Regions from separate parts of the Sporomusa intestinalis genome, predicted to be linked through region 1. Evidence: riboswitches for the same ligand, from Rfam matches in the RefSeq annotation. Region 1 holds a riboswitch; each other region holds the start of a gene.
What was found. A riboswitch is a leader RNA that binds a small molecule or an ion and turns the genes downstream of it on or off. The one in region 1 is predicted to bind S-adenosylmethionine.

Region 1 (4,209 bases):
AACAGAACAGGACCTGCAAAATACCGGCGCCAGCAATTTGTATGACGCGCTGAAGTTCTCCACCGGCATTGAGCTGCAGCAGTATGGCACGGCCGGATCATCCATGGGCAACATGACCAGCAAGGTTGTTATGCGGGGAAACTCCGGCGGCACCCTGGTCCTGGTAAACGGCATCCCGCTAAATATTCGCGGTACCTATGACTTGAACGATATACCGGTGGAAAATATCGAGCGGGTCGAGATTGTCAGAGGCGGCGGTTCTGTTTTGTACGGCAGTGAGGCAACCGGCGGTGTTATCAATATTATTACTAAGAAGACGCGCGCCAATTACTTTAAAACCGGCTGGGGCAATTACGGTCAGCAGGAGTATACTCTTGGCCTGCAAGCGGGCAGGCTTGGCATTGGCTATCAATATTCCGACTGGGGTACCCGCGATCATGTTGCCAGCGACGGCAGGAAATGGCGAGGACCGGATAACAATAATGTAAGCCTGAACTATATGGTTAACGATAATTGGGATCTGTCATTCAACCATGTTGAATCAAATTATCATTACATCACAAGTACAAAAGACACCGAGCAGGATGTAAAACGGAATAATGTGCAGTTAGCTTATCATGATGATCATTTCCAGTCCACGTTTTATTACCTAGACCGGGTACGGGAGAAGGATGAGTTGACTTTTAAATCAGGCGAACATGCCACCGACGAAGAGAAGAACCGAAACTTCGGACTTGAAGCGCAAAAGGATTGGGATATAGGCAATGCCAAATGGCTGCTGGGCGGTTCCTATAAGCGGGAAGAATATACTCCGGATTCCAGCCCGAAGCAGACCAGGAACAATTTTTCCGCTTATACGCAGTACGAAAAACCGGTCAGCGCATTGAACACATTAATTTTGAGCGCGCGCGAATCCTGGACGACGGGCGCGCCTAATGATTATAACGAAACAAACTTTAGCGGCCAGGCGCAGTTTATCCATAAATTAGCTGAGGCGGAAAATGTGTACGCCAGTGTGGGACAATCCTATAAAATGCCGGATTTGCACCAAATATGGAAAACAGAGGCCGGCGCGGCTTTGCAGGCCCAAACCGGCACGCATTATGAACTGGGCTGGAAAAAGGATGTCGGTGCTCATAAGTGGCGGGCTGCGTTGTTCCATTATGAGATTGATGATAATATTACCGCTACCTATAATTCCACGCGGGAAGAATTCACCTATAAAAATGAGAACTTGAAAAATACCGGCATTGAGCTGGAATGCGTTATTACAAGCGACAGCCCGTTTGGTTACCGCTACGCCGTTAGCTATGGCAATCCGAAAACAAAAACTATAGACAATGGCGTTTCCGCCGGGTGGCAGCGCGATTACTCACGGTGGCAGCTTAACAGCGGCGTAACCTACCAGCAAGAGAGATGGAATGCCGCATTAAATGCAGCCTACATGGCGAAGCGGGTATTGAGCGGCAAAGACACCAAGCCGTATTTAGCTGTCAATTTAAATGTTAATTATGCCACGACAGAGAACAGCAGTGTATTTCTGACAGTTAACAATCTGCTTGACAGGGATGATATTTCCTATCGCTCCTCCTCTACCGCCTATTATTTTACTCCCTGTAATTACATGCTGGGATATAAGATGACCTTCTGATTTGTCGGGAGAAGGACTTTCCTGGTGCCCAACCCGCTTAGCAATGCTCTTTAAGCGGGTTGGGCGACTTTTAGCCAGAGCCCCCTTTGTCCGGCGGGTAACTCACATGCGCTGCCGGCAGCTACCGGCAACAGGGCAGCCCGCGCAGGCAGGCTGCTTTTTGCAGTGCCGCTTGGCATGCTGCACAATCAGGCCGTGAAATTCCCCGTACAGGTATACGTCCCGGGGCAGGTTCGCTTCCAGTTGCCGCCGCAAGCCGTCATAAGTGGGCGGGAGGTCATAACCAAACCGGTGCAACAGGCGTTTGGTATAGGTGTCTATCACAAAAAAGGGTTTGTTCAGGGCGTATAACAAGATGGCATCAGCTGTTTCCCGGCCGATGCCGTTTACGGCCAGCAGTTCAGCCCGGAGCGCATCGCCGTCGCCGGCGGCCGCTTTTTCAATAGTATACCCGTACTTTTCATACCATTGGGTCAGGGCTTTAAGTTTCAGCGCCTTTTGATTATAATAGCCGCTGGAACGGATGAGCTGGGCCAGTTCCCCGGTCCCGACCCCGGCAATAAAGGCTGGCGATAACCGGTCGCCTATATTGGCCAGCGCCTTTTCCACATTGGTCCAGGTGGTGTTCTGGGTCAGAATGGCGCCGACCATCATTTCAAAAGGGGTTTTGGCAGGCCACCAGTTTTGACGGCCATAGGCAGTCAGCAGGGTATTGTATAACTCCAATAATCTATGCATCGTATTGCTCCTTCTGATTATAGCCGGGCGGCGTATATTGGCAGAGATAAGTCATGTGTCTATTATAATTGGTTTTATGGTTAAATGCTTCCTTATATTGCAGAAAAAAGCAGAGGATATACTTGACAAATGTTCTCAGCTTCGCTATCATTTTATACATCACAACCCATTAATTTCATATTAACTCTTATCCAGAGAGGTCGAGGGACTGGCCCGATGACACCCGGCAACCGGCGTATTACGCAGAGGTGCTAATTCCAGCAGGAATCAGATATTCCTGGGAGATGAGAGGGATTAGGTATATGTCAATATGCCCCCTCTGAGAGGGGGTTTTTAATTTTTATATATAATTTATACAGGATTAAAAAAGGGGGCTAAGTTCATGGTTGTTACCTTTTTTCCCGGTTTTAAATGGCGGTCGCAGCTCAAGCTGGCCCGGATTGCCAGCCCGGAAAATCCGTTTACCCTGGTACAGGGCGGTTGTTTAACGGAGATTACGGTGGCGTATGAAACCTATGGCACACTGTCTGCGGCCGGCGACAATGTCGTCCTGGTGGCGCACGCGCTGACCGGCGACAGTCATCCGGCCGCCCACGGGCCGTATGATGAGCGAGGCTGGTGGGAACCGTTAATCGGTCCCGGGCGGACGCTGGACACCGACCGGTTTTACATTATTTGCGCGAATGTGCTTGGCGGCTGTCAGGGGACGACAGGTCCCGCCTCGCCTGACCCGGCTACTGGCAAACCCTATGGCATGCGTTTTCCGGAGATAACCATTAAAGATATGGTAAAGGTCCAGAAGCGGCTGCTGGAGGTGCTGGGGATTCAGCACCTGGCCCTGGTGATCGGCGGTTCGATGGGCGGGATGCAGGTTCTGGAATGGGCGGTAAGCTATCCGGGCTTTATTGATGCCGTTGCTGTCATTGCCGCCCCAGGCTATGCCTCGCCCCAGGCCATTGCCTATAACCGGGTGGGACGGCAGGCAGTCATGCTTGATCCCGCCTGGAACAACGGGGAGTATTATGGCGGGCCCGGTCCGGAGAAAGGCCTGGCGGCGGCCCGGGCCCTGGGCATGATTACCTATCAGAGCGAGCTGTCTATGGCGTATAAGTTTGGCCGGCGCACACGGAGCGGGCAGTTTGAGGTTGAAAACTATTTAGATTACCAGGGAGCGAATATCGTTAGACGCTTTGATGCCAATTCCTATCTTTATCTGCTGCGGGCGCTGGATCTTTTCGACATCAGCGACGGTTACGCCACGCAGGAGGAGGCTTTGGCCCGTATCGATGCCCGGGTGCTTATTGTCGGGGTCAGTTCCGATATCCTGTATCCGCCGCATCAGCAGGAAGAATTGGCGGAAACCTTGCGCCGGGTGGGCGTCCGGACCGAGTTGGCGGTGCTTGACAGCCCCCACGGCCATGACGGATTTCTGATCGATTTTCAATTGCTCAGGCCAATACTTACCCGGTTTATAGATGCCGCCCTGCCGGCGCCTGTTGCTGTGCCGATCAGGCAATGGTTCCGGTTCCGGGCGTCCAGCCTGGCCTATCTCGGCGCCCGCCTGCTGCCGGCGGAGGTATAAACGCAGCTTTTTCCCCTTGTATAACCGCAGGTAATTATAACTATGCATAATAGATATTTTACTTAATTGGCCGCTGCCTTTACAATCAATGTAAAGGTACCAGTCATTCAGGTAAAGGGGAGAAAGTACATGCAAGGGTTACTGACATGGATATTCGGCTATAAGCTGCCGTCAAATGATAATGCAACAGCACAACAAGGCGCGCTTGTTGATAAACGGGAAAAAATCGTACCCATTC
Region 2 (4,209 bases), 1.2 Mb from region 1:
CAAGTACCCGGCAGCCCACCCGGGCATTGTCCAGATGGGCCGGAATCGTATAAGAAAAAGGCCGGTCAAGGCCGCGGGCCGGAATGTTAACAATAATCTGGGCAGTATTTGCCATAGTCTCACCACTTATCGCCGAATAAAGAGAAGGGGACTGTGCAGTCCCCTTTTTAATTATAAATAGATATTCGCTTTTTACTTGTCAAATACCTGCTGGCGGTTATCCGGATAATGAGCGGCCATTTCCCAGTCAAACCCAGTGTCCATTGGCAAACGTTTAAAAAAACGTCTGGCCCGGTGTCGGCGCAGCGGCGAAAAACGAAGCTTCATATAAGCACACTTCCTAACCCTGAATGGAATAGCCCAGTGATTGCAGCGTTTCTTCAATATAGCCGCTGGGAGTAACCGCTTCGTCATGGGTGACTGCAACCTGATGGTTGGTTAAGGACACCTTTACTGAGGAGACACCATGAAGATGGGACAAAGTATGCTCAATACGATCCCGGCAATGGTCGCCTTTAAGGCCTCCAACACGGTAGATGGATTGTTTGGTGTTTTTCTGTGTAGCCAATGGAATACCTCCTTGTTACTGACTTGAGTGTCCACCATTGTTAGTATTACCATTGGCCGCTAATTAATTAGCTACAGATTTGCTTCTTTGTGCAGAATTTCCGCTTTGTCGGTCTGCTCCCAGGGCAGGCTGACATCGGTGCGGCCAAAATGGCCATAGGCAGCAGTCTGACGGTAAATCGGCCGCCGGAGATTCAGGGATTTAATAATACCGGCCGGTCTTAAATCAAAATGCTTATTGATGAGTTCAACTATTTTCGATTCGGAAATTTTCGCAGTACCGAATGTCTCTACCATAACGGAAACCGGCCGGGCAATACCGATGGCATAGGCCAGTTGGATTTCGCATTTATCGGCTAAGCCGGCGGCAACTACGTTTTTGGCTACATAGCGGGCAGCATAAGCAGCGGAACGGTCGACCTTTGTTGGGTCTTTACCCGAAAAAGCGCCACCGCCATGCCGGGCCATGCCGCCATAGGTGTCAACGATGATTTTCCGTCCTGTTAAACCGGCATCGCCTTGCGGTCCGCCGACCACGAAACGACCGGTCGGGTTGATATAATATTTTGTTTTGGCGTCTAACAGATCCTGGGGCACGATCGGCACGACGACGGCGGCGATTAGATCCTTTTCGATAGTTTCGCGGTCTACTTCCGGGCTGTGCTGAGTGGACACAACAATCGTATCAATGCGTACCGGTTTGCCATCTTCATACTCAACTGTAACCTGGGTCTTGCCATCAGGACGGAGGTAGCCGAGCTCACCGCTTTTACGGACCTCGGACAGTCTGCGGGCCAGTTTATGGGCTAAAGCGATTGGCAGCGGCATATATTCGGGGGTTTCGTTGGTGGCATAGCCGAACATCATCCCCTGATCGCCGGCTCCAATGGCTTCAATCGCGTCCATATCGCCCTGTTTTGCTTCCCAGGCCTTGTCCACTCCCAGGGCAATATCCGGCGATTGTTCGTCAATCGAGGTTAACACACCGCAGGTTTCACCGTCAAAACCATATTTGGCCCGGGTATAGCCGATACTCTTGATGGTTTCACGGACAATTTTGGGAATATCTACATAGCAATTAGTGGTGATTTCTCCCACTACGTGCACAATACCGGTTGTTACCAGGGTTTCGCAGGCAACCCGGGCTGACGGGTCATGAGCCAGAATCGCATCAAGCACACTGTCGGAAATTTGGTCGGCTATCTTATCCGGATGGCCTTCCGTGACAGATTCAGAAGTAAAAAGCACGCGTTTTTTTTCCAAGATCAGTATCCCTCCCTGTTATATTTAAAAAAAGAAAACCCCCGCAAGGGGGTGTGATTTTTTCTTTCACTCCCATCTTACGGTCTTGCCGCCGGAATTGGCACCGTTTTTAGCCGAATAATGCTAAATGGTTGCCGCGGTTTCATCGGGCCAGTCCCTCCACCAACTCTTGATGAGTATAGAGTATGCAATTTTCATATCAAATTTTAATCGAATTAATAAAAAAAATCAAGTAGAATTTGTCAGCATAGCACAAATTCTGTCTAAAATGATTTCTGCAACCTGCTGTTTACTTTGCAGTGGCAGTGCTTCTACCAAGCCGTTTTTGTGAACAATTTTTACGATATTGGTGTCCAGATTAAAACCGGCACCAGGTAAAGTGACATCATTGGCTACAATCATATCCAGGTTTTTCTTGCGCAGTTTTTCCTGGGCATGTTCGATCAGGCCTTCTGTCTCAGCCGCAAAGCCAATTAATAGCTGCTGCTTTTTCCGCTGGCCCAAATCATGCAAAATATCCGGATTTTTGACCAGATTCAGGGTCAGTGCCTGGCCGGTTTTTTTTATTTTTTGCTCTGCTGCCAGTTCAGGCCGGTAATCGGCAACAGCCGCGGCTTTAACGACGATATCAACGGCGTCAAAGTCGGCCAGAACGGCATTGTGCATCTCCGCCGCTGTTTCTACCCTCTTTATGGTAATGCCCGGCGGTACAGGCAAGCTGGACGGTCCGGAAATTAAAATAACTTCAGCACCACGCGCTGCCGCTGCCTGGGCCAGGGCATAGCCCATTTTACCGCTGGAACGGTTGCCAAGGTATCTGACAGGGTCGATGGGTTCCCTGGTGCCGGCGGCAGTAACCAGCAGGCGTTTCCCCGCCAGCTCACGGCGGGGATGCAGGATAGACAGGAGCTTCTCCACAATCGCGGCCGGTTCGGGTAACCGGCCGGGTCCTTCGATTCCACAAGCCAGCATACCTGAGGCCGGTTCCATAATATGATAACCTAAGCTTTTTAGCTTAATTAGATTTTGCTGTGTGACCGGATTGAGAAACATATTTGTATTCATAGCCGGCGCGAGCATAACCGGCGCCGTAGTGGCCATGACGGTGGTTGTAAGCATATCGTCGGCAATACCATTGGCAATTTTGCCGATAATATTGGCTGTTGCCGGGGCAACTAAAAATAAATCAGCCTGTGAAGCCAGGGCAATATGCTGGACATTCCAGGTTTTGGGCTCTTCCCACATATCGGTGACAACCGGATTGCCGCTGATTTCCCGGAAGGTGAGCGGCGTAACGAAAGCAGTGGCGGCTTTTGTCATGATGACATAAACATTGCAGCCGGTTTTTTTTAAACGGCTGACAACATCGACTGCTTTATAGGCAGCAATGCCGCCGGCAACACCCATGACAATCGTTTGACCTGAGGACATGGCTTCCTCCTATTTAATGCCGGTTTTGGTGCGTTCGTAGGTTATTTTCCGCTGGGCTATTTCTTCCAGGGCAATTGTAACAGGCTTATTGGATTTTGATTCTGCTAAAGACGGCTTTCCGTCCATTATTTCTCTTGCCCGTTTGGCCGCAAGCACCACCAGTGTGTATTTACTGTCAACTTTCTCTACTAAAACATCTAAAGATGGATTAATCATTATGTTTCCCCCTAGCCTTTACTTGAAGGTGTGCCTATACACTTTGAACGGTAGAGACTGTCGATTAAATCGATATTCCGTTCTGCCCGGTATTTTTCGGCAGTGATTATCGTTTCAATTCTTTGGACAGCGGCAGCTACCTGATCATTGACCACGATATAATGATAGTTGCGCGCCAGCTTAAGCTCACTGCTTACGCAATGCAAGCGTTTTCTAATCACATCAGGGCTGTCGGTGCCGCGTTTATAAATCCTGTCAGCCAGCTCATTAAGGGAAGGCGGGACAACATATACATAAACACCCTGCGAGAAATTATCCTTGACCTTCATGGCTCCCTGGGTATCAATTTCCAGTACGACATCATACCCGTTATTTAGCTGGTCAAGCACATATTGGCGTGGTGTGCCGTAGAAATTACCGTACACTTCGGCCCATTCCAGCAATTCGCCGTTTTCAATCATTTTCTTAAACTGATCTTTGCCAGTAAACAGGTAGTTTACCCCATCTACCTCTCCCACCCGCGGCGGGCGTGTAGTGGCTGATATCGAGTATTTCAGACGGGGATTGCTACGCAGCAACTCACGGCAAATAGTACCTTTTCCGGTGCCGGAAGGTCCGGAAATAACAATCAAAATTCCTTGCTGCGCCATCGTCAATCTCCTTCCGGGCAGTTATTCCGCCGATTCATCACTGGTATCTTTGCTTGTTAGACGGTGGGCCACTGTTTCCGGT
Region 3 (4,209 bases), 2.2 Mb from region 1:
GATGAACGGCTGGCAGACATCACCCTTGAATGGGCAAACCAAGCCGCCGTGTGTGTGGTACTGGCCGCTGACGGGTATCCCGGCAGCTATGCCAAAGGCGATCCTATCAGCGGGCTCGAACAGGCTGAGGCGCAGGGGGCCCTGGTTTTTCATGCCGGGACAGGCTGCCAGGATGGCCGGATTGTGACTAATGGCGGCCGGGTGCTGGGTGTGACTGCGGTTGCCCCTGACATTCAGGCCGCGGTGGCTAAGGTCTACCAGGCGGTGCCGGCGATACAGTTTGCCGGCATGCAGTATCGTAGAGACATTGCCCACCGGGCGTTGAACCGGAAGTAAAGGCAGCGCGCAGAAGGAGTGCATACTTTGGATGCTGGTTTAATAGCCATCAATTTACTGGTCCTTGTTGTGACTGTTATCGGCATTGGCTTAACGGTTATCGGCTTACCCGGGAATTGGCTGATTTTTTTCATTGCCCTGGGCTATGGTTATCTGGAATCCTTTGTCTATATGAATCATACGGTCCTGCTTATTCTGTTTGGCGCTGTGCTGGCCGGGGAACTGGTTGAGTTTGTCGCCGGCGCGTTAGGGGCAAAAAAGGAAAATGCCTCAAATAGGGCGGTTCTGGCCGCATTTATCGGCGGTATCGCCGGCGGGATTCTTGGTACCGGGATCATGCCGGGCCTGGGGTCTATCGCCGGAGCCGTGGGCGGTTCTTTTGCCGCCGGCTATCTGGCGGAATACGCTGCCACAGGCAACTCGGAAAAGGCCGGGCGAGTGGCAAAAAGTATTGTGGTCGGTCAGGCATTGGGGCTTATCTTCAAACTAGCGATGGCCATCGGCATGGTGGCGCTGATCATTTCCAGGCTAACGTGGGCAGGGTGACAGGAGGAACCATATGAAACGACAGCAAATACTCGATGCCGCTTATACTGTTTTTTCCCGCAAGGGGTATCACCGGGCCACTGTCGATGAGATTATTGCCATGGCCGATACCGGCAAAGGCACGGTATATAATTATTTTGCCAGTAAGGAGCAGCTGTTTTATACCCTGGTCAAAGAGCGCAGCGCCAAATTTGAAGCTGAGCTTAACCGGCTGGCCGGTCTTGATGAATTGCCGCTAATCAAAATAAAGAAAGTAATTAAGGTTTTTTTAGAATTTTATGTCGCTAATGCTGATTTATGGCGGGTACTGATGCACGAGATGCGCGGCCTGGGCCATGAGGAAGCATCAAACTTTACTGCGGCCCAGCGCGAAAAATACCGCGAACGGTTTGGCCATACCATTGGGGTGCTGGAGACGGTTTTGCAGGCTGGTATTGAGCAGGGGGCTATCCGCCGGTGTGATGTGCATAAAGCGGCCCACGGGCTGTTTAGTGTCATTGTAATGATGGTTTTTCAGGGCTTTGTCGATGCCCGGGCCGATTCGATTGAAGCGAATGCCAACAATATTGCCGACATTTTTCTCTATGGTGTTGTGAAACGCTGAGTGTAAAGACGCCTGGTTGCGTGAAAAAAGGCTTGAACCTCTTTCTGGGCGAAAGGGTTCAAGCCTTACCTGTATTGTTGATAATTTAGAAGGCCGGGACAATGGCTCCCTGGTACTTGTCGTTGATGAATTTTTTTACTTCTTCCGAGGTCAGGGCTTTGGTCAGCTTTTGAATTTCCGGGCGGGTTTCATCCCCTTTGCGGATGGCCAGAATGTTGACATAAGGAGAGTCCTTCTGTTCAATAAAGAGCGCATCTTTGGCCGGGACAAGCTGTGCTTCCAGGGCGTAATTGGTGTTGATAACCGCTAGCGCAACGTCGTCCAGGGCGCGCGGCAGCTGCGGGGCTTCCAGTTCGCGGATTTTAACGTTTTTGGGGTTGTCCGCTATGTCTTTTACCGTGGCATTAATCCCAACGCCGTCTTTCAGTTTAATAATACCGGCTTTTTCTAACAGGGCTAACGCCCGGCCGCCGTTGGTAGGGTCGTTAGGAATGGCAACCTGGGTGCCGCTTTGCAGCTCATTCAGACTTTTGATTTTTTTGGAGTAGATGCCCATGGGCTCGATATGTACGGCCGCGGTGTAGGTAAGATCCAGTTTACGCTCGCTGCTGAATTTAGTCAGGTAGGGAATATGCTGGAAGAAATTCGCGTCCAGTTCTTTCTCGGCCACGGCGATATTCGGACGGACATAATCGCTCATTTCCACGATAACCAGATTAATCCCGTCTTTTTCCAAAGCAGGTTTGACTACATTGAGAATCTCGGCATGGGGTACGGCGGTAGCGCCAACCTTAACCGTCGTTTTTTCCGCAGCTGCCGGCGCCGGGGTTTCTTTGCCGCCGCAGCCGCTGATGAAGGTAGCTAAGGCCAATAAGGCTGTAAGCAATAATAAGGTTATTCTTTTCATACATGATTCCTCCTGGATAAAAATATAATATGGTTGTTGACAGCAGACAAAGTGGTTGCGGTCCTCCCTCCTCCGTGGCCAATAATTAAAGCCTCTCCGACAGTGTGAAGAGGCTTGTTGTCCAGTTCTTCATCTGTCAGGAGTTAATCCTGGTGGAATTGGCACCGTTCGCATGCGCGATGGTTGCCGCGGCGTCATAGGGCCATTCCCTCAGCCAGCTCTTGATGAGTATATTTAATTTACAAAATTTATGATACCATGGCAAAATGTATCTGTCAACAGGATTATTGATGTATTATTTACGTGAAGAAGACAAAGTTTATTACTATATAGCCCATTTTAATTAAATAAAGATAAAAAGGATTAAAGAAGGAAAATCCAGGTTAACAGCGAACTAATCATAGCAATAGCAAGTCATTTACAGGGAGGCGCATAGCATGCCGGTAAATCCCAAATTGAAAGATGAACTGACAGATCAGTTGTTCAGGGGTATTTTGTCGCTGCAAAATGAAGAGGAATGTTATCAGTTTTTTGAGGATGTTTGTACAATCGGCGAGATCAAAGCCATGGCCCAGCGGCTGGAAGTGGCGCGCTTATTAAAAGCAGGGGTCATTTATGATGATATTGTAGCGTCGACCGGCGCCAGTACGGCGACAATCAGCCGGGTAAAGCGCTGCCTGTATTACGGTGCCGACGGATACAAAGCGGTACTGGATCATTTAGAAGGAAAAAAGGCTGACTAAAAAATGGAGTGGGGATAATGAACAAAAATCAGTTTGTACCGCAAATTCCTTATGGTACACGGGATCTGCTGCGGCGGGAAGCCAGGCAGAAGCGGCTGGTCGAAGGCTCACTGGCGGAACTGTTTTCCCGCTGGGGTTATGATGAGGTGGTCACCCCAACGTTCGAATACATTGAAACCCTCACCGTGGGTACCGGCAGTGATATGCATCAGCAGGTATTTAAGTTTTTCGACAACAACAACCGTATTTTAGTGCTTAAACCGGATATGACTACGCCGATTGCCCGCGTGGCCGCGACCAGGCTGAAGGGAGGGGCGCTGCCGCTGCGGCTGTTTTATCTGACCAATGTATTCCGTCACGAACAGGCTCAGGCCGGCCGGCAGTGCGAGTTTTATCAGGCCGGGGTTGAACTGTTAGGCGCGCCCGGGCCGGCGGCCGATGCCGAGGTGGTGGCGCTGGCCGTGGAAACCATGCTGGAGTCCGGTCTGGCTAATTTTCAAATCAGCTTAGGCCAGGTGGATTTTATCAATGGCCTGATGGCCGAGAGCGGGTTAACACCGCAATGTCAGCAGCAGGTCAAGGGCGCTATGGTCGCCCGGGATTTAGTAGGGCTGGGTGAGATCCTGGCAACTAGCGGCTTATCGCCGGGAGCGCAGGCTTTGCTGCAGCAAATTCCTTTGCTCCATGGCCAGGAGGAGATGCTTAGCAAGGCCTACCGGCTGGTAAACAATGACCTGAGCCGGCAGGCTCTGGCTAATCTGGCTGATATCCGCAGGCTGCTGGCCGGCTATGGTGTGGACCGGTATGTTAATTTTGACTTAGGGATTATTCGTGACTTCGATTACTATACAGGCATGGTATTGGAAGGCTATACACCAGGCCTGGGCTTCCCCCTGTGCGGCGGCGGCCGGTATGACAGGCTGCTGGCGGCCTTTGGTGTTGACAGTCCGGCCACCGGCTTTGCGCTGGGCATTGAACGGGTGCTGCTGGCGATGGAGCGGCAGGGCATCAGTGCCAGCCTGCCGGCGCAGGAGGTATATATTGCCTGGGCGCAAGGGCGGCTTGCCGCCGCG
Region 4 (4,209 bases), 1.3 Mb from region 1:
CCATCGCTCAACGGATAAAAGCTACCCTGGGGATAACAGGCTAATCTCTCCCAAGAGTCCATATCGACGGGGAGGTTTGGCACCTCGATGTCGGCTCATCACATCCTGGGGCTGAAGTAGGTCCCAAGGGTTGGGCTGTTCGCCCATTAAAGTGGTACGTGAGCTGGGTTCAGAACGTCGTGAGACAGTTCGGTCCCTATCCATCGCGGGCGTAAGAGACTTGAAGGGAACTGCTCCTAGTACGAGAGGACCGGAGTGGACGGACCCATGGTGTACCAGTTATCCCGCCAGGGGTAGAGCTGGGTAGCTACGTCCGGAAAGGATAAACGCTGAAAGCATCTAAGCGTGAAACCAGCCTTAAGATGAGGTCTGTCATTCGCAAGAAGTAAGGCCCCTTGGAGAAGACAAGGTTGATAGGCCAGGAGTGGAAGTGGAGTGATCCATGGAGCGGACTGGTACTAATAGGCCGAGGACTTGACTTTAAACCCTCGTTTGCATGAAGTGCAAACATCGATGATTATTGCGCAATGCTTATCTTCTGTGAAGTTTTCAGGGAATAAAGAGAGGAGAATTAGGAGGTTCCGCGCTCCGCTTGGAACTAAGCGATTCACGCAGGTTTCCGCGTCGCTATCGCTCCTAAAAACCTGGTTCTCTGCTTAAAAATCCAGTGACGATAGCTGTGGGGTTCCACCTGTTCCCATACCGAACACAGCAGTTAAGCCCACAAACGCCGAAGGTACTTGGCTGGAAACGGCCCGGGAGATTAGGAAGTTGCTGGTTGCAAAGCACCTACTGAATGTAGGTGTTTTTTATTTACCGTAAGTTTTGACTGTTTGCAAAAACTTTTTTTATTTGCCATATTATATTATAATAATTATTAGGTACAAACCGGCAATCTACACGAGGGAGGGTTAATCAAATGGCAAGCAAAATAGGCAAAGAGTTTATGGAGAAAACCAAGTACAAATTTGCCACACATTCTGATCAGGCCCGGGGCTTGCCACACCCGCCGGTGGAAATGGATATAGGTAATACCGGCTTTGTGATCGATCTGCCAGATCACAGTTCGGGGACGGCTGATATTTCCCTAACCCAGGCGATTCAGCATCGGACCAGTGTCCGTAACTATGCAGCCAAGGCATTGTCTTTATCTGAGCTTTCTTATTTGCTGTGGTGCACACAAGGGGTTAAGTCGATTGAACCGCATTTGGTCACCTTCAGAACCGTACCTTCAGCCGGGGCAAGACACGCCTTTGAGACGTATCTGCTAGTGAATCAGGTTGCTGGTTTGGAACCGGGATTATACAGGTTCTTAGCGGTTGATCACCAATTGGCCAAGCTAGAGGCCACAGGCAATATCGCCGAAATAATTACAGAAGCATGTCTGGGGCAAAAGTTTGTTAAGACAAGTGCAGTTACATTTATTTGGACGGCAGCTGCTTATCGTATGACCTACCGCTATGGCCAGCGCGGCTACCGGTATTTACACCTGGATGCCGGTCATGTCTGCCAGAACCTCTACCTGGCGGCAACCGCAGTGGATTGCGGCGTGTGCGCCATTGCCGCTTTTGATGATGATAAGCTTAATGCGGCACTGGTCATTGATGGCGATAACCAGTTTGCTGTCTATGTAGCAACTGTTGGGAAAAGAATATAACCCATGTAGTACCAGGCGATAGGGAAGAGGGAACCCACTCTTACTGACCAATAAAAATTCTTGACAGTTACATATACCTGTGTTACTATTACTCAAGAATAAAAAAAGAATACAGTATTTTTCATCAAGAGTTGGCTGAGGGACTGGCCCAATGAAGCCGCGGCAACCATCGCAAAGCGAACGGTGCCAATTCCTGCAACCTGTAAGGGTTTGGCAGATGAAGAATGCATAGTTTTTGAATTATGCCTCTTCGACTGCGAAGAGGTTTTTTATTTGTACAGCATAAAAGGGAGGCAGTTACTATGATTTCATTAACAGGATTGCAGAAGATATATAACGGCGATTCCGGCGCGGTAATCGCCCTTGATAATGTATCTTTGGCTATAAAGCAGGGCGAGATTTATGGCATTATCGGCAAAAGTGGCGCCGGTAAAAGCACGCTTATCCGCTGCATAAACCTATTGGAACGTCCTACCGCCGGCCAGGTATTTGTTGCCGGCCAGGAAATGACAGCGTTGTCGGAAGCGCAATTGCGCGATGCCCGTAAAAGCATCGGCATGATTTTTCAGCATTTTAATCTGTTGTCTTCGCGCACCGTGCTCGACAACGTAGCTTTTCCCTTGGAAATTGCCGGTATCGGTAAAGCGGAGCGGATAAAAAAAGTACTGCCGCTGTTAGAGCTTGTTGGCTTGTCTGACAAAAAAGATGTTTACCCGGCCCAGCTCAGCGGCGGGCAAAAACAACGGGTAGGCATTGCCCGGGCCCTGGCGAGTGAGCCCAAAGTGCTATTATGCGATGAGGCAACTTCAGCCCTTGACCCGCAGACGACAGAGTCAATTCTGGCTTTATTGAAAGATATTAATAGAAAGCTCGGCTTGACGATTGTTTTGATTACCCATGAAATGCATGTCATTAAGGCAATCTGTGATCAAGTGGCCGTAATTGAAGCCGGCCGGCTTGTGGAAACCGGGAAGGTGTTTGATGTATTTACCAGGCCGCAGTCAGACACCGCCCGTGAGTTTATTAAAGCCGTAGTAAATAATAAATTGCCGGAAGCCTTGGCCGAGATGGTATCAGACCAGCCGGTTGCCGGCAGCAACCTGGTTGTGCGCTTATCTTTTTTTGGGACGGCCACGAATGAACCTGTTATTGCCGGCCTAATCAGGCGTTTTGCCGTTGATGTCAATATAATCTCCGGCAATATCGACCATTTACAGGCAATACCTTATGGCACGCTGGTTATAGAGCTGTCAGGCAAACAGGAGGATATTCAAGCTGCGCTGCATTATCTGCAGGCCAGAGATTTAGGAACAGAGGTGATTGGATATGTCACAAGACATGCTTATGCTGCTGGCTGAGGCTTTTGGCGAAACAGTGTATATGGTAGCGGTTTCAGCCCTGGTCTCCGCCTTGCTGGGAATCCCGCTCGGGGTAATCCTGGTTATTACCGGCAAGGGCCATATAAAAGAGAACCTGGTTTTTAACCAGGCCTTAGGGGCAATAGTTAATGCTGCCAGGTCAACTCCGTTTATTATTTTGATGGTCGCTATTATACCTTTTACCAGGATTATTGTTGGTACATCCATCGGCACCAATGCGGCGATCGTACCTCTCACCATTGCGGCCATTCCCTTTGTCGGCCGGGTTGTAGAGTCAGCCCTCAAAGAAGTGGATGCCGGACTTGTCGAAGCAGCGCAGTCAATGGGGGCATCGCCCCGGCAAATCATCTTGAAGGTGCTTATCCCGGAAGCCCTGCCATCTATATTACTAGGGCTGACATTAATGGTAATCAGTTTGATTGGTTATTCGGCCATGGCTGGTGCAATTGGCGGCGGCGGTTTGGGAGACCTGGCGATCCGCTATGGTTATCAACGCTTTAGAGCGGATGTCATGCTGGCAACGGTTGTTATCCTGATCGCGCTGGTACAGATTGTCCAGTCCAGTGGCGACTACTTCGCCCATAAACTTAACAAACGCTAAACTATGGAAACAGAATACAGGGGGTATACGTAAGCATGGAAGCTATTATTGGCAATATTCGTGGCGGCGGTTACGCTTCAGCCAAGGCCCGGCAATTTACTGAATCAGTCATTAGAGAGATGAGCCGGATTGCGGCTGCCCATAATGCGATCAATCTTGCCCAGGGGTTCCCTGATTTTCCGGCGCCGGCAGCGATTAAACAGGCTGCTGTCAGGGCAGTTAATGACGATCATAATCAATACGCCATAACCTGGGGCACAAAAGGCCTGCGTGATGCTATTGCCGCCAAGGTGGAACGGGACTATGGCGTTGTTATCGACCCTGAACGCCAGCTTACCGTGTGTTGCGGAGCCACAGAGGGAATGATTGCCACCCTCCTGGCAATTGTTAACCCCGGCGATGAAGTCATTATATTTGAACCGTTTTATGAAAATTATGGCGCTGATGTAATCCTGTGCGGCGCGGTACCCCGGTATGTCAGCTTAACCCCGCCGGCATTTAATTTTAACCGGGAGGAGCTTATTGCCGCTTTTTCCGATAAAACCAGGGCTATCATCATTAATACGCCCAAT

Region 2: linked by a shared signal. The riboswitch ahead of metK (methionine adenosyltransferase) and the one ahead of metX (homoserine O-acetyltransferase MetX) in region 1 are both predicted to bind S-adenosylmethionine.
Region 3: linked by a shared signal. The riboswitch ahead of ACZ481_RS17165 (MetQ/NlpA family ABC transporter substrate-binding protein) and the one ahead of metX (homoserine O-acetyltransferase MetX) in region 1 are both predicted to bind S-adenosylmethionine.
Region 4: linked by a shared signal. The riboswitch ahead of ACZ481_RS00795 (methionine ABC transporter ATP-binding protein) and the one ahead of metX (homoserine O-acetyltransferase MetX) in region 1 are both predicted to bind S-adenosylmethionine.

What each region holds. Positions count from the first base shown of each region.
Region 1 is NZ_AP042390.1:1,404,462-1,408,670, forward strand. Features, by position in the region: gene ACZ481_RS06380 (TonB-dependent receptor plug domain-containing protein) at 1-1,651, shown strand, start outside; gene ACZ481_RS06385 (hypothetical protein) at 1,754-2,389, opposite strand; SAM riboswitch class I at 2,574-2,680, shown strand; gene metX (homoserine O-acetyltransferase MetX) at 2,772-3,971, shown strand; gene ACZ481_RS06395 (hypothetical protein) at 4,101-4,209, shown strand, end outside.
Region 2 is NZ_AP042390.1:2,617,689-2,621,897, forward strand. Features, by position in the region: gene priA (primosomal protein N') at 1-115, opposite strand, end outside; gene ACZ481_RS12275 (hypothetical protein) at 193-327, opposite strand; gene ACZ481_RS12280 (heavy-metal-associated domain-containing protein) at 341-568, opposite strand; gene metK (methionine adenosyltransferase) at 640-1,830, opposite strand; SAM riboswitch class I at 1,900-2,009, opposite strand; gene coaBC (bifunctional phosphopantothenoylcysteine decarboxylase/phosphopantothenate--cysteine ligase CoaBC) at 2,059-3,261, opposite strand; gene rpoZ (DNA-directed RNA polymerase subunit omega) at 3,271-3,477, opposite strand; gene gmk (guanylate kinase) at 3,489-4,127, opposite strand; gene remA (extracellular matrix/biofilm regulator RemA) at 4,149-4,209, opposite strand, start outside.
Region 3 is NZ_AP042390.1:3,633,750-3,637,958, reverse strand. Features, by position in the region: gene purD (phosphoribosylamine--glycine ligase) at 1-336, shown strand, start outside; gene ACZ481_RS17175 (DUF456 domain-containing protein) at 364-882, shown strand; gene ACZ481_RS17170 (TetR/AcrR family transcriptional regulator) at 896-1,486, shown strand; gene ACZ481_RS17165 (MetQ/NlpA family ABC transporter substrate-binding protein) at 1,572-2,393, opposite strand; SAM riboswitch class I at 2,520-2,624, opposite strand; gene ACZ481_RS17160 (YerC/YecD family TrpR-related protein) at 2,831-3,136, shown strand; gene hisZ (ATP phosphoribosyltransferase regulatory subunit) at 3,154-4,209, shown strand, end outside.
Region 4 is NZ_AP042390.1:154,054-158,262, forward strand. Features, by position in the region: rRNA gene ACZ481_RS00780 (23S ribosomal RNA) at 1-482, shown strand, start outside; rRNA gene rrf (5S ribosomal RNA) at 664-780, shown strand; gene ACZ481_RS00790 (SagB/ThcOx family dehydrogenase) at 920-1,657, shown strand; SAM riboswitch class I at 1,776-1,881, shown strand; gene ACZ481_RS00795 (methionine ABC transporter ATP-binding protein) at 1,960-3,015, shown strand; gene ACZ481_RS00800 (methionine ABC transporter permease) at 2,984-3,637, shown strand; gene ACZ481_RS00805 (pyridoxal phosphate-dependent aminotransferase) at 3,673-4,209, shown strand, end outside.